DNA from 2 places in the Tahibacter sp. genome. Region 2 is predicted to be linked to the other one. Evidence: riboswitches for the same ligand, from Rfam matches in the RefSeq annotation. Region 2 holds a riboswitch; the other holds the start of a gene.

Region 1 (6,021 bases), on a different contig from region 2:
CGCAGGCCTTATCGTGAATCACGGCTGCATCAACCAGGGCCGTCCATTTCACGCCGTACGCGCGGCTGCGATCAGGCTTGAGAGGGTGATCGCGATGTTCCGGCTCGACTGCGGCCGATTGCCGGACAGTCTCGACGAATTGTCCGGTGTCGTGCGCGAACGCAACTGCGTCAACGATCCGGTGCGCCCCTCCGTGCTCGTCGATCCCTTCGGCGTGCCGATGGTTTACTGGCGAGCTGCGGATGGCAGCGCGTTCGAAGTGCGCTCGATCGGTCGCGACCGCGTCTATGGAAGTGCCGACGACGTTTCGACTGGCGACTGGGAGTGGCCATGGCCGCGACCCAGGAACTGGCAGGTCATCGGGCAACGCACATTTGCACTGCTGGTGCTGATAGCGCTGGTGGCATCTGCCGCCTACACGGTGTTCCTCGGCCTGTGGGCGCTCTGGCGCCTGGCCCGTTGTGTGGTGCAACTCGGCTCGCGCTGATGTGCCGGAGGCGGCGCATCGCGGCGGACGATCGTTTCGCATGGTCGGTGCCGTCTCGCAGCCATCACCGACCATCACCGGCACGACCCAGTCCCCAGGCCGATTGCAAGCCCTTCGCGCTACTTTTCTTCACGAAACTGAAAGCGCGAATTGCCGACGAATTCACAGCCAATTGTGTTGACCCAGGTCTGTCAACCTCTATATGTTGTGTTCCGTCGGTTCCCGGTCACGGCCGGGATTAAACGGGAATCCGGTGCAATTCCGGAGCTGCCCCGCAGCGGTCAGTGGAAACGAACGTCCTCATGAGCACTGGCCCGCAAGGGCTGGGAAGCGAGAACCAGTAGGTGGGTCCGGGGTTCCGGATCCGTGTCCGCAAGCCCGAATACCTGCCGGCAACCGCGCGTTGCACACCGCGTGGTAACGGCCAGGAGTCTCCGCGGGGAGACGGGTCCAGCGCAGTCGCCGGCTCTTGCAGCCCTGGCGACGCGTTACCCGTATTCCGCCACTCCGCACGCCCGAGGGGGCGTGGCTACGACTGCGGCCTGAACCGCGGCGTCGCCGTCCCTTCGTTTTGCCGTTCCCGGGACAGGACGGCAGCCGTGCTCCACTACACCGGAGGGAGTTCCATGAGCACCACAGAACATGACGTCGCCAGCGCCACGGCTCGCACCAGCGCTACTCGCACCGATTCCCGCGCGCCGCAGTTCGCGCTGACCCCGCCGCATTCGACCGGCGCGATGGCTGTGACCAAGCGCAACGGCAAGCGCGAGCCGGTTGATCTGAACAAGATCGTGCGCGCCGTGACGCGCGCCGCCGACGGCCTGTATTCCATCGATCCGATGCGCGTGGCCACGCGCACGATTTCCGGCCTCTACGACGGCGCGACCACGTGGGAACTCGACGAGCTGTCGATCCGCACCGCGGCAATGCTCACGGCCGAAGAGCCTGAATACGGCCGCCTCGCCGCCCGCCTGCTGTCGGACTACATCGCCAAGGAAGTTTCCGGCCAGGAAATCCACGCGTTCTCGCAGTCGGTCACGCGCGGTCACGAACTCGGCCTCATCAACGAGCGCCTGCTGTCGTTCGTGCAGGCCAATGCGCGCAAGCTCAACAGCGCGCTCGACCTGGAACTCGACCGCCGCTTCGACTACTTCGGCCTGCGCACGGTCTATGACCGCTATCTGCTGCGCCATCCGAAGACGCGCAAGGTCATCGAGACACCCCAGCAGTTCTTCCTGCGCATCGCCTGCGCGCTGTGCGAGGACGTCGGCGAATCGCTGGAGCTGTATCGCCTGATGGGCAGCCTCGACTACCTGCCCAGTTCGCCCACGCTGTTCAACTCCGGCACCACGCACGAACAGTTGTCCTCGTGCTTCCTGCTCGATTCGCCCGACGACTCGCTGGAGTCGATCTACAAGCGCTATGCCGACGTGGCCATGCTGTCGAAGTTCTCCGGGGGCATCGGCCTGGCCTACACGCGCGTCCGTGCGCGCGGGTCGCTGATCAAGTCGACGAACGGCCTGTCCAACGGCATCGTGCCGTGGCTCAAGACGCTCGACGCATCGGTCTCCGCGGTGAATCAGGGCGGCAAGCGCAAGGGCGCGGCCTGCGTTTACCTCGAACCCTGGCATGCGGACGTCGAGGAATTCCTCGAACTGCGTGACAACACCGGCGATGAAGCGCGCCGCACGCACAACCTCAATCTCGCCAACTGGATCCCGGACATCTTCATGCGCCGCGTCGAAAGCGATGCGATGTGGTCGCTGTTCGATCCGAAGGCCGTGCCGCACCTCGTCGATCGCTGGGGCGCCGCGTTCGACGCGGCCTACGAGCAGGCCGAGGCCGCTGGGCTGGCGCACAAGCAGGTCAAGGCGCGTGACCTCTATGCACGCATGATGCGCACGCTGGCGCAGACCGGCAACGGCTGGATGACCTTCAAGGACAAGTCGAACCGCGCCTGCAACCAGACCGCAAAGGAAGGCAACGTCGTCCACTTGTCCAATCTGTGCACCGAGATCATCGAGGTCAGCTCGCTCGGCGAAACCGCCGTGTGCAACCTGGGTTCGATCAACCTCGGCCAGCACATGAACGCCGACGGCTTCGACTACGGCAAGCTCGCCGAAACCGTGCGCGTGGCCGTGCGCCAGCTCGACCGCGTCATCGACCTGAATTTCTATCCGATCGAATCCACGCGCAGCTCCAACCTCAAGTGGCGCCCGGTCGGTCTCGGCGTGATGGGCCTGCAGGACGTGTTCTTCAAGCTGCGCCTGCCGTTCGATTCCGAGGAGGCGCGCACGCTGTCCACGCGCATCGCCGAGGAGATCTACTACAACGCGCTGGTTACCTCGCACGAGCTCGCGCTCGAACGCGGCGCGCATCCGGCCTTCGCCGACACGCGCGCGGCGCAGGGTGAACTGCAGTTCGACGCCTGGGGCGTGACGCCGTCGGACACGACGCGCTGGAACGCGCTGCGCGAGAACATCCGCACCGGAGGTCTGCGCAACTCGCTGCTGATCGCAATCGCGCCGACCGCGACGATCGCCTCGATCGCCGGCTGCTACGAATGCATCGAGCCGATGGTGTCCAACCTGTTCAAGCGCGAGACGCTGTCGGGCGATTTCCTGCAGGTCAACAGGTACCTCGTCGAAGAACTCAAGCAGCTCGGCCAGTGGACCGCGGAAATCCGCGACCGCATCAAGCTGGCCGAAGGCTCGGTGCAGGACATCAAGGAAATTCCGGAGCGCCTGCGCCATATCTACCGCACGGCCTGGGAAATCCCGATGCGTTCGCTCATCGACATGATGGCCGCGCGCGGCGCGTACATCGACCAGTCCGCGTCGCTGAACCTGTTCATGGAAAGCCCGAACATCGGCCAGCTGTCGTCCATGTACATGTACGCGTGGAAGGCCGGCCTGAAGACCACGTACTACATGCGCTCGCGCCCGGCCACGAAGATCCAGAAGACCACGGTGACAGCGGCCGCCGCGACACCTGCGCCGGCGCCCGCCGCGCCGGTCGTTTCGCAGCAACAGGCGGAAGCGGCGGTGTTCTGTTCGCTCGAAAATCCTGAATATTGCGAGGCGTGTCAGTAGGCAACAGGTGAAAGGCCTCTCCCCCCAAGCGAGCTTGGAGGGGGAGGGAGCCGTGCGCACAGGCGTTTCGCATGACGCATTTGCAATAAATATCAAAAGTACCAACAGACAGCCAAGCACCATAGCCAACCGGTAACGAAAATGACCATGCCTTCGTCAGAGCAGACTCCTTCCTTCGGCATCAGCGCTTCCTCGGCGCAGGCACCGCGCTTGCTCGACGCAGGCTTCAACCTGACGCTGCGGCCGATGCGGTATTCGCAGTTCTACGACATGTACCGCGATGCGATCCGCAATACCTGGACCGTCGAAGAAGTGGATTTCTCGCTCGACGTCAACGATCTGCGCAACAAGTTCGGTCCGGCCGAGCGGCATCTGATCGAGCGCCTGGTGGCGTTCTTCGCGACCGGCGACTCCATCGTCGCGAACAACCTCGTGCTGAACCTGTACAAGCACATCAACGCGCCCGAGGCGCGCATGTATCTGTCGCGCCAGTTGTATGAGGAGGCGCTGCATGTGCAGTTCTACCTCACGCTGCTCGATACCTACCTGCCTGAGCCCGAAGCGCGTGCCAAGGCGTTCGACGCAATCGAAAACATCCCGGCGATTCGCCACAAGGCCGACTTCTGCTTCAAGTGGATGGATTCGATCGGCAAGCTCGACCGCATCGAGACGCGTGAGCAGCGCCGCCAGTTCCTGCTCAACCTGATCTGCTTTGCCGCCTGCATCGAAGGGCTGTTCTTTTTTGCCGCGTTCGCCTACGTGTATTACCTGCGTTCGCGCGGTCTGCTGCACGGCCTGGCCGCCGGCACCAACTGGGTGTTCCGCGACGAGTCGGGTCACATGGCCTTCGCCTTCGAGGTGATCCGCGTGGCGCGCGAGGAAGAGCCGGAGCTGTTCGACGACGCGTTGCAGGCCGATATCGCGCAGATGCTCGACGAGGCCATCGCCTGCGAGCAGCTGTTCGCCGAGGACGTGCTGTCCGGTGGCGTCGCCGGTCTTTCGCTGCGCGACATGCGCCAGTACCTGGAATACGTCGCCGACCAGCGTCTCGCCCAGCTCGGCATGCCCAAGCGCTACCACGCACGCAATCCGTTCGCGTTCATGGACCTCCAGGACGTGCAGGAACTGACGAATTTCTTCGAGCGCCGCGTGTCGTCGTACCAGGTCGGCGTGGAAGGCGAAGTGGCGTTCGACGTCGCGTTCTGAGTGGGTCGCGAGCGGATGGTGAATACCGTACTCGGCGCGAGCCCCGCCGGCGTGACCGAGGCGCGCCTGATCGAGATCGTGTTTCCCGATCACACCAATCACCTGGGCACCTTGTTCGGGGGGCAGGCGCTGGCCTGGATGGACAAAGCTGCGTTCGTCGTCGCTACGCGCTACGCGCGCCGCACCGTGGTCACGGCGCGTTCGGACCAGGTGGATTTCCGCCTGCCGGTCAGGCAAGGCCAACTGGTCGAGCTGATCGCGCGTGTCGTCGCGACCGGACGCAGTTCGATCCAGGTCGAGGTCGATCTGATTGCCGAAGACCTGCTGACCGGCGACGCGCGCCTGTGCACGCGCGGCCGCTTCACGATGATTGCGCTCGACGCGCATGGCACGCCGACGGCTGTCGTGCCGCTGCCGGCTAGCGCCACCGCGGACGCATAGCGCGCGATACGGTTCAGCGCCTGTGCCCGGCGAGATAGACTAGCCCGATGAATCCCGAACTCTCGCCCCTGGGCAAAAGCGTCACCTACGCCGACGAATATTCGCCTGCGCCGCTGTTCCCGATTCCGCGCGCGGCCAAGCGCGCCGAGCTGGGTCTCGCCGATGCGCTGCCGTTCGATGGCGTGGATATCTGGAATGCCTACGAGCTGTCCTGGCTCGACCCGCGTGGCAAGCCCGTGGTCGCGCTGGCGGAATTCCGTGTGCCGGCGCGGTCGCCGAACATCATCGAATCCAAATCCTTCAAGCTGTACCTCAATACGTTTGCACAAAGCCACATGGCAGACGCGGATGCCGTGGCGACGCTGTTGCGGCGCGACCTGTCGGCGGCGGCGGGTGCCGAGGTCGGCGTCGCGCTGCAGCCGGCCACAGCGTTTGCGCAGGCTGTGCTGCGCGAACTCGACGGTGACTGCATCGACGGGATCGATGTCGCGATCGACGAGTACACAGCACCACGGCCGGAGTTTCTGCACGCCCACGCGGGCGACGAGGCGGCCGAGACCCTGGTCTCGCATCTGCTCAAGTCCAATTGCCCGGTCACCGGCCAGCCCGACTGGGCCAGCGTGCAGATCCGCTATCGCGGTGCGCGCATCGATCGAGCCGGGCTGCTGCGGTATCTGGTCTCGTTCCGTCGTCACAGCGACTTCCACGAGCAGTGCGTGGAGCGCATCTTCCGTGATGTGAGCGAGCGTTGCGCACCGGGCGAACTCGCCGTCTACGCGCGTTATACGCGGCGCG
Region 2 (6,021 bases):
GGCGCTCATGCGCCTGCAGGCGCAGTCGCGTGCCGACGATCTGCTGGCGGTAGATCGATTCGTTGACGAAGCTGCCGTCATAGGCGTTGCGGCCTTCGGCGCGCAGCACGTTGGCCTGCAGGTCGCCGGCTTCGCCGAAGCGCCAGCCGCCGTTGAGTGTGACCGAGGAATTGCGGTACGGATCGTCGTCTGGCTCGTCGGTGAAGCAGCCCGCGCCCGGCGAGGCGCGGCCGCGGCAGGAGTTGAAGCCGTCGGTGTCGGCATGGGCGAGATGGGCAGCGAGCCAGCCCTGCTCGCTGTTGAGGCTCACGCCGGCAGTCGCTTCGCGTGTGTTGTCGCTGCCAACGGTGGCGCTGAAGTTCGGGCTGACGCCCTGGCCGCGGCCGCGGCGCGTGAAGATCTGGATCACGCCCCCGATTGCTTCGGAACCGTACAGGCTCGAGCGCGGGCCGCGGACCACTTCGATGCGTTCGATCTGCTCGACGGGCAGATCCTGGAAGGCGACGCTACCAGCCGTGGCCGAGCCCACGCGCACGCCGTCGACGAGCACGAGCAGGTGGTCGGATTCGGCGCCGCGCAGGAACAGCGAGGCCTGCTTGCCGGCGCCACCGTTGCTCGAGATCGATACGCCGGGCAGTCCGCGCAGAAGATCGATCAGCGAGCGCGCCTGCAGGCGCTCGATGTCCTCGCGTGTGATCACGCTGACGGGTGCGAGGCTGTCGTCGACGGTCACGGCGGTGCGCGTCGCGGTGACGATCACATCGTCGAGTGCGGGGATATGCGGGTCGGGTTCGGCGCGCAGGGGCGCGCAGGGCAGGGTCAGGAGCGCGGCAATGGCCGCGCAAAGCGTCGTACGGTGCATGAAGATTCCTCCGCGCTCACCCGCGCGGTCGAACAGCGAAAAAATTCGATGCGCGGAAGGAATGAGCAGCGGAGACTGAGCCGGGGGCACGTTCACCGCGGCGCCGCCCTCCGCAGCACCACCAGGACCGGCGCGCGAATGCGCGTCTGGACCGCTGCAGGCCGGTCTCCGGACTCACGAGTTGGAGCAAGGGCTCCGGACGCGGCGCCTTCCCGGATCGCTCCAGTGGCGTAGTGCCGCGCTTGACTCGTTTACCGTTGCGGGGGCAGTGCCGGGATACACACCGGCTTCCCGTTTAAGCGTCTGGACGGCCAACCGTCTTCGCGCCACCTGAAGCGGCGCGGATGGTAGCAGGCTGCAACGGTGGGCGCCATTTGCGCCCCAGGGGAAGCTCAGAACTAGTCCTGATACTACCGCTCCTGCACTCAGCGCCCGATCTCCACAGCGCCGCCAAACGCCTGCCGTGCAGGCATCTGGTCGCCGGAGACTCATGCGTCGGCACGCTACCGCGTTCGCGCCCGCTCCAGCATCTGCCGGGCGTGCGCCAGCGTTTCCTTCGTGATCTCGATGCCACCGAGCATGCGGGCGATTTCGTCGCGGCGGGACTTTTCGTCCAGCGCCTCGATGCGCGTGAAGGTCTGCCCGTCGGCGGTCTGCTTGCTGACGCGAAAGTGCTGGTGGCCCTGCGCGGCGACCTGTGCAAGATGTGTGACGCACAGTGCCTGGCGCGAGCCGCCGAGGCGGCGCAATTTCTGTCCGACGACTTCAGCGACGGCGCCGCCGATGCCCGAGTCGACTTCGTCGAAGACCATGGTGCCGACATCGTCGAGGCCCAGCGCGGCGACCTCGATGGCAAGTGATATGCGCGACAGTTCGCCGCCCGAGGCAACCTTGCGCAGTGCACGCGCCGGCTGGCCCGGATTCGCACTGACGAGGAATTCGCAGCGCTCGGCGCCGAGCGCATCCGGATCGTCCTTCGCCGCGGGCTCGAGCGCGATTTCGAAGCGGCCGTCGCTCATGCCGAGCTCGCCCATGAGTGCGCTGACTTCCGCGGCCAGGCGCTGCGCGGCGGCGGCGCGCGAAGCGCTCAACTGCGCGGCGGCCTTGCGGTAGTCGGCGGCCGCGGCGCCGCGTTCGCGCTCCAGGTCCTGGCGCAGCGAACCGGCATTGCGCAGTTCGTCGACCTCCAGACGCAGCTCTTCGGCGCGCGCCTTGAGCTCATCCATCGGCAGGCGGTGGCGGCGCGCGAGTTCGTGCAGCTTGGACAACTGGTTTTCGGTCTCGAGCAGGCGCTCCGGATCCAGTTCCAGCCCGTCCTGGTAGCGCGACAGTGCATCGCCGGCTTCGCCGAGCTGGATCTCGATGCTTTCGACGAGTTCGACCGTCACGGCCAGCGACGGGTCCAGCTCGGCCAGGCGGGCCAATTCCTGGCGCGCGCGCGCGAGCGAGCGGCGCACGGCGAATTCGCTGTCGCCGTCGATGAGCTCGGCGACGCTGGCACTGCCGTTGACGAGCTGGCCTGCGTTGGCCAGGCGCCTGTGCAGGTCGTTGAGTTCGGCGAGCTGCGCTTCGGTCAGGGCATGGCGGTCGAGATCCTCGAGCTGGCGCTCGAGTCGGGCGAGGTCTTCGCCGCTGTCGCCGGCGTTGCCCAGCGACGCCATGCGCTGGCCGAGCTCGCGCCAGCGCCGGGCCGGCTGGCGCACCGCCGCGAGCGCATCGGCGTGGCCGCCGAAGGCGTCGAGCAGCTGCAGCTGATGGGTGCGGTCCAGCAGGGCCTGGTGCTCGTGCTGGCCGTGGATCTCGATCAGGTGTCCGGTCAGCGCCGAGAGCTGGGACAGGGTGACAGGGCGGCCGTTGATCCAGGCGCGCGAACTGCCCTCGGTACGGATCACGCGGCGCAACCGGCAGGCGCCTTCGTCATCGAGTTCTTCGGCCGCCAGCCAGTCACGCGCGGCGGGCGAATCCGACAGGTCGAATTCGGCGGTCAGTTCGGCGCGCTCGCAGCCGCTGCGGATCACACCGGCGTCTGAGCGGCCGCCGCTGAGCAGCAGCAGTGCGTCGACCAGCAGGGACTTGCCGGCGCCGGTTTCGCCCGTCACCACGCTTAGGCCGGGCTGCAAGGCGATGTCGGCCTCGCCGACGATGGCAAAGTCCTTGACGTACAACGAGCGCAGCATCGCGTTTTCCGACGGCATGGCGGGCGCGCATGCTAGCGCGAAGCCGTCGCATCTCCCAAGACTGGGGAGGCTTTGATGGCGTCGCCTGGTTGGCGACACCGGTTCCCCGCGACCCTGGCCGGACGCGGATGCGGCTTCGTTCGTTGGGGGGTGTGATGAATAGGACGGGCGTTCGGCTATGCTGCTGACCCATGTCGCGACACTCTCCCCATCTTCCGCTGGACCCGCGCGCGCGGCAGTTGCTGCGCACGCTCGTGTCGCAGTACGTGGCGGAGGGGCAGCCGGTAGGGTCGCGGGCCCTGGCGCGGTCGTCGGGGCTGGACGTGAGTGCGGCGACCATCCGCAATGTCATGTCGGATCTCGAGGAACTGGGGCTAGTCGCCGCGCCGCATACGTCGGCCGGTCGCATACCGACCGTGCAGGGGTATCGCGTGTTCGTGGACTCGCTGCTCGAAGTGCGCCCGCTCGGCGAGCCGCAGGTGGAAGAGCTGCGGCGCGAGCTGCCGGCGACGGCGACGACGCCGGACCTGCTCAACAGTGCCTCGTCGCTGCTGTCCCAGGTCAGCCATTTCGTCGGTGTGGTGACCGTGCCGCAGCATCAGGAAGTCCCGTTCCGGCACATCGACTTCGTGCCGCTGGACCAACGCCGCACCCTGGTCATCCTGGTCTTCGTCGACGGTCAGGTGCAAAACCGGGTCATCGAGCTGGAACGCGCCTATTCCGCCAGCGAACTGGAACAGGTCGCGAATTTCCTCAATGCGCAGTTTTCCGGCCAGCGCCTGGACGAGATCCGCCTGCGCCTGCTGCGCGAGATGCAGGAAACCAGCACCCAGATGACGCGGCTGATGACCACGACGGTGGAGCTGGCCCAGGCCGCGTTCCAGAGCAGCGCGCCGCAGCCGGATATGTTTGTCGCTGGCCAGACCAACCTCATGGACGTGCACGACCTGTCCAACCTCGACCGCCTGCGCGAACTGTTCGACGCCTTCCAGCGCAAGCGCGACCTGCTCGCCGTGCTCGAGCGCTGCGCCCGGGCCGAGGGCGTACGTCTGTTCATCGGCGAGGAGTCGGGTTTCGCGGCGCTGGACAACTACAGCCTGGTCACCGCGCCTTATGGCGTGGGCGGCCGCGTACTGGGCGTGCTCGGCGTGATCGGGCCGACCCGCATGGCCTACGAGCGCGTGATCCCGCTGGTGCAGGCGACCGCTCATATCCTGTCCGGCGCCTTGAACCGCAACCAGGCGCCCCAATAGCGTCGGGACTTGTCAATCCGTATCATGCCGCGCCCTTGCGGGACGATCCGTAACGATCGGTCCTGCGTCCCGTGGGGACGGGAAGCACACTCGCTGGAGAATCCATGCAAAACAACGAATCGACCGGTACAACGGGCGCAGAAGAAGGCTTGTCGGCGGCGGAAGCCGCGCTGAACGCCGATCTGGAAGCCCTGAGCCAGCAGCTCGCCCAGGCGGAGACCGCCGCGGCCGAGATGCGCGACACCCTGCTTCGCGAGCGCGCCGAGCTGGAAAACCAACGCCGCCGCCTGCAGCGGGATCTGGAACAGGCGCGCAAATTCGCCAACGAGCGCCTGCTTTCTGACCTGCTGCCGGTCTGCGACGGCCTGGAAGGCGGGCTGGCGGTCGAAACCGCCGACGTCGCCGCGATGCGCCAGGGTCTGGACCTGACCTACAAGGCGCTGCTCAAGGTCGCCGAGTCCAACGGCCTCAAGGCCCTCAAGCCGACCAACCAGCCGTTCAATCCGGAACTGCATCAGGCAGTCAGCCTGGTCGACAGCCCGGCGCACGCGTCCGGCACCGTGGTGAACACGTTGCAGACCGGGTACGTGCTCAACGACCGGCTGCTGCGTCCGGCCATGGTCGTGGTCGCGAACTGAGATTTCCGTGAGGCGGGCAGAGTGCGCGGACGGGATCTTGAATAAGCGCCGCGCGACTACAAATACCGCCGCAGCAACGATCCGGCAGGGTCGAAGAATCAATTCGAGGAGCTAAGCAATGGGCAAAATCATCGGCATCGATCTGGGCACGACCAATTCGTGCGTGGCGATCATCGAAGGCGGTACCGCGCGCGTCATCGAGAACTCCGAAGGCGACCGCACCACCCCCTCGATCGTCGCGTTCACGAAGGACGGCGAAACGCTCGTCGGCGCGTCGGCCAAGCGCCAGGGCGTGACCAACCCCAAGAACACCTTCTACGCGGTGAAGCGCCTGATCGGCCGCAAGTTCACCGATGCGGAAGTCAAGAAAGACCTCGACCTGGTGCCTTACGGCATCGTCGCGCACGACAACGGCGACGCCTGGGTCGCGACCAGCGACGGCAAGAAACTGTCGCCACAGGAAATCTCGGCCAAGATCCTCATGAAAATGAAGAAGACGGCCGAGGATTTCCTTGGTGAACCGGTTACGGAAGCTGTGATCACCGTGCCGGCCTACTTCAACGATTCGCAGCGCCAGGCGACCAAGGACGCCGGCCGCATCGCGGGTCTGGAAGTCAAGCGCATCATCAACGAGCCGACCGCGGCGGCGCTGGCCTATGGCCTGGACAAGGCGGGCAGTGGCAAGGACAAGAAGATCGCGGTCTATGACCTCGGCGGCGGCACGTTCGACGTGTCCATCATCGAGATCGCCGAGATCGACGGCGAGAAGCAGTTCGAAGTGCTCGCGACCAACGGTGATACTTTCCTCGGCGGCGAAGACTTCGACAAGCGCGTCATCGACTATCTCGTCGAGGAATTCAAGAAGGACCAGGGCATCGATCTGCGCAACGATCCGCTCGCATTGCAGCGCCTCAAGGACGCGGCCGAGCGCGCGAAGATCGAGCTGTCGTCCTCGCACCAGACCGAAGTCAACCTGCCGTACGTGACGGCGGATGCTTCGGGCCCGAAGCATCTGAACATCAAGCTCACGCGTGCCAAGCTCGAAGCGCTGGTGGACGACCTGGTCAAGAAGACGATCGAACCGTGTCGCA

What was found. A riboswitch is a leader RNA that binds a small molecule or an ion and turns the genes downstream of it on or off. The one in region 2 is predicted to bind cobalamin.
Region 1: another riboswitch for cobalamin. It lies ahead of RUU78_RS03950 (ribonucleoside-diphosphate reductase subunit alpha); the one in region 2 lies ahead of btuB (TonB-dependent vitamin B12 receptor).

The regions. Positions count from the first base shown of each region.
Region 1 is NZ_JAVTWC010000018.1:17,287-23,307, forward strand. It holds gene RUU78_RS03945 (type II secretion system protein GspG) at 1-487, shown strand, start outside; cobalamin riboswitch at 687-896, shown strand; gene RUU78_RS03950 (ribonucleoside-diphosphate reductase subunit alpha) at 1,225-3,579, shown strand; gene RUU78_RS03955 (ribonucleotide-diphosphate reductase subunit beta) at 3,826-4,785, shown strand; gene RUU78_RS03960 (acyl-CoA thioesterase) at 4,804-5,226, shown strand; gene queF (NADPH-dependent 7-cyano-7-deazaguanine reductase QueF) at 5,274-6,021, shown strand, end outside.
Region 2 is NZ_JAVTWC010000051.1:45,204-51,224, reverse strand. It holds gene btuB (TonB-dependent vitamin B12 receptor) at 1-862, opposite strand, end outside; cobalamin riboswitch at 1,004-1,211, opposite strand; gene recN (DNA repair protein RecN) at 1,366-3,039, opposite strand; gene hrcA (heat-inducible transcriptional repressor HrcA) at 3,231-4,292, shown strand; gene grpE (nucleotide exchange factor GrpE) at 4,397-4,930, shown strand; gene dnaK (molecular chaperone DnaK) at 5,049-6,021, shown strand, end outside.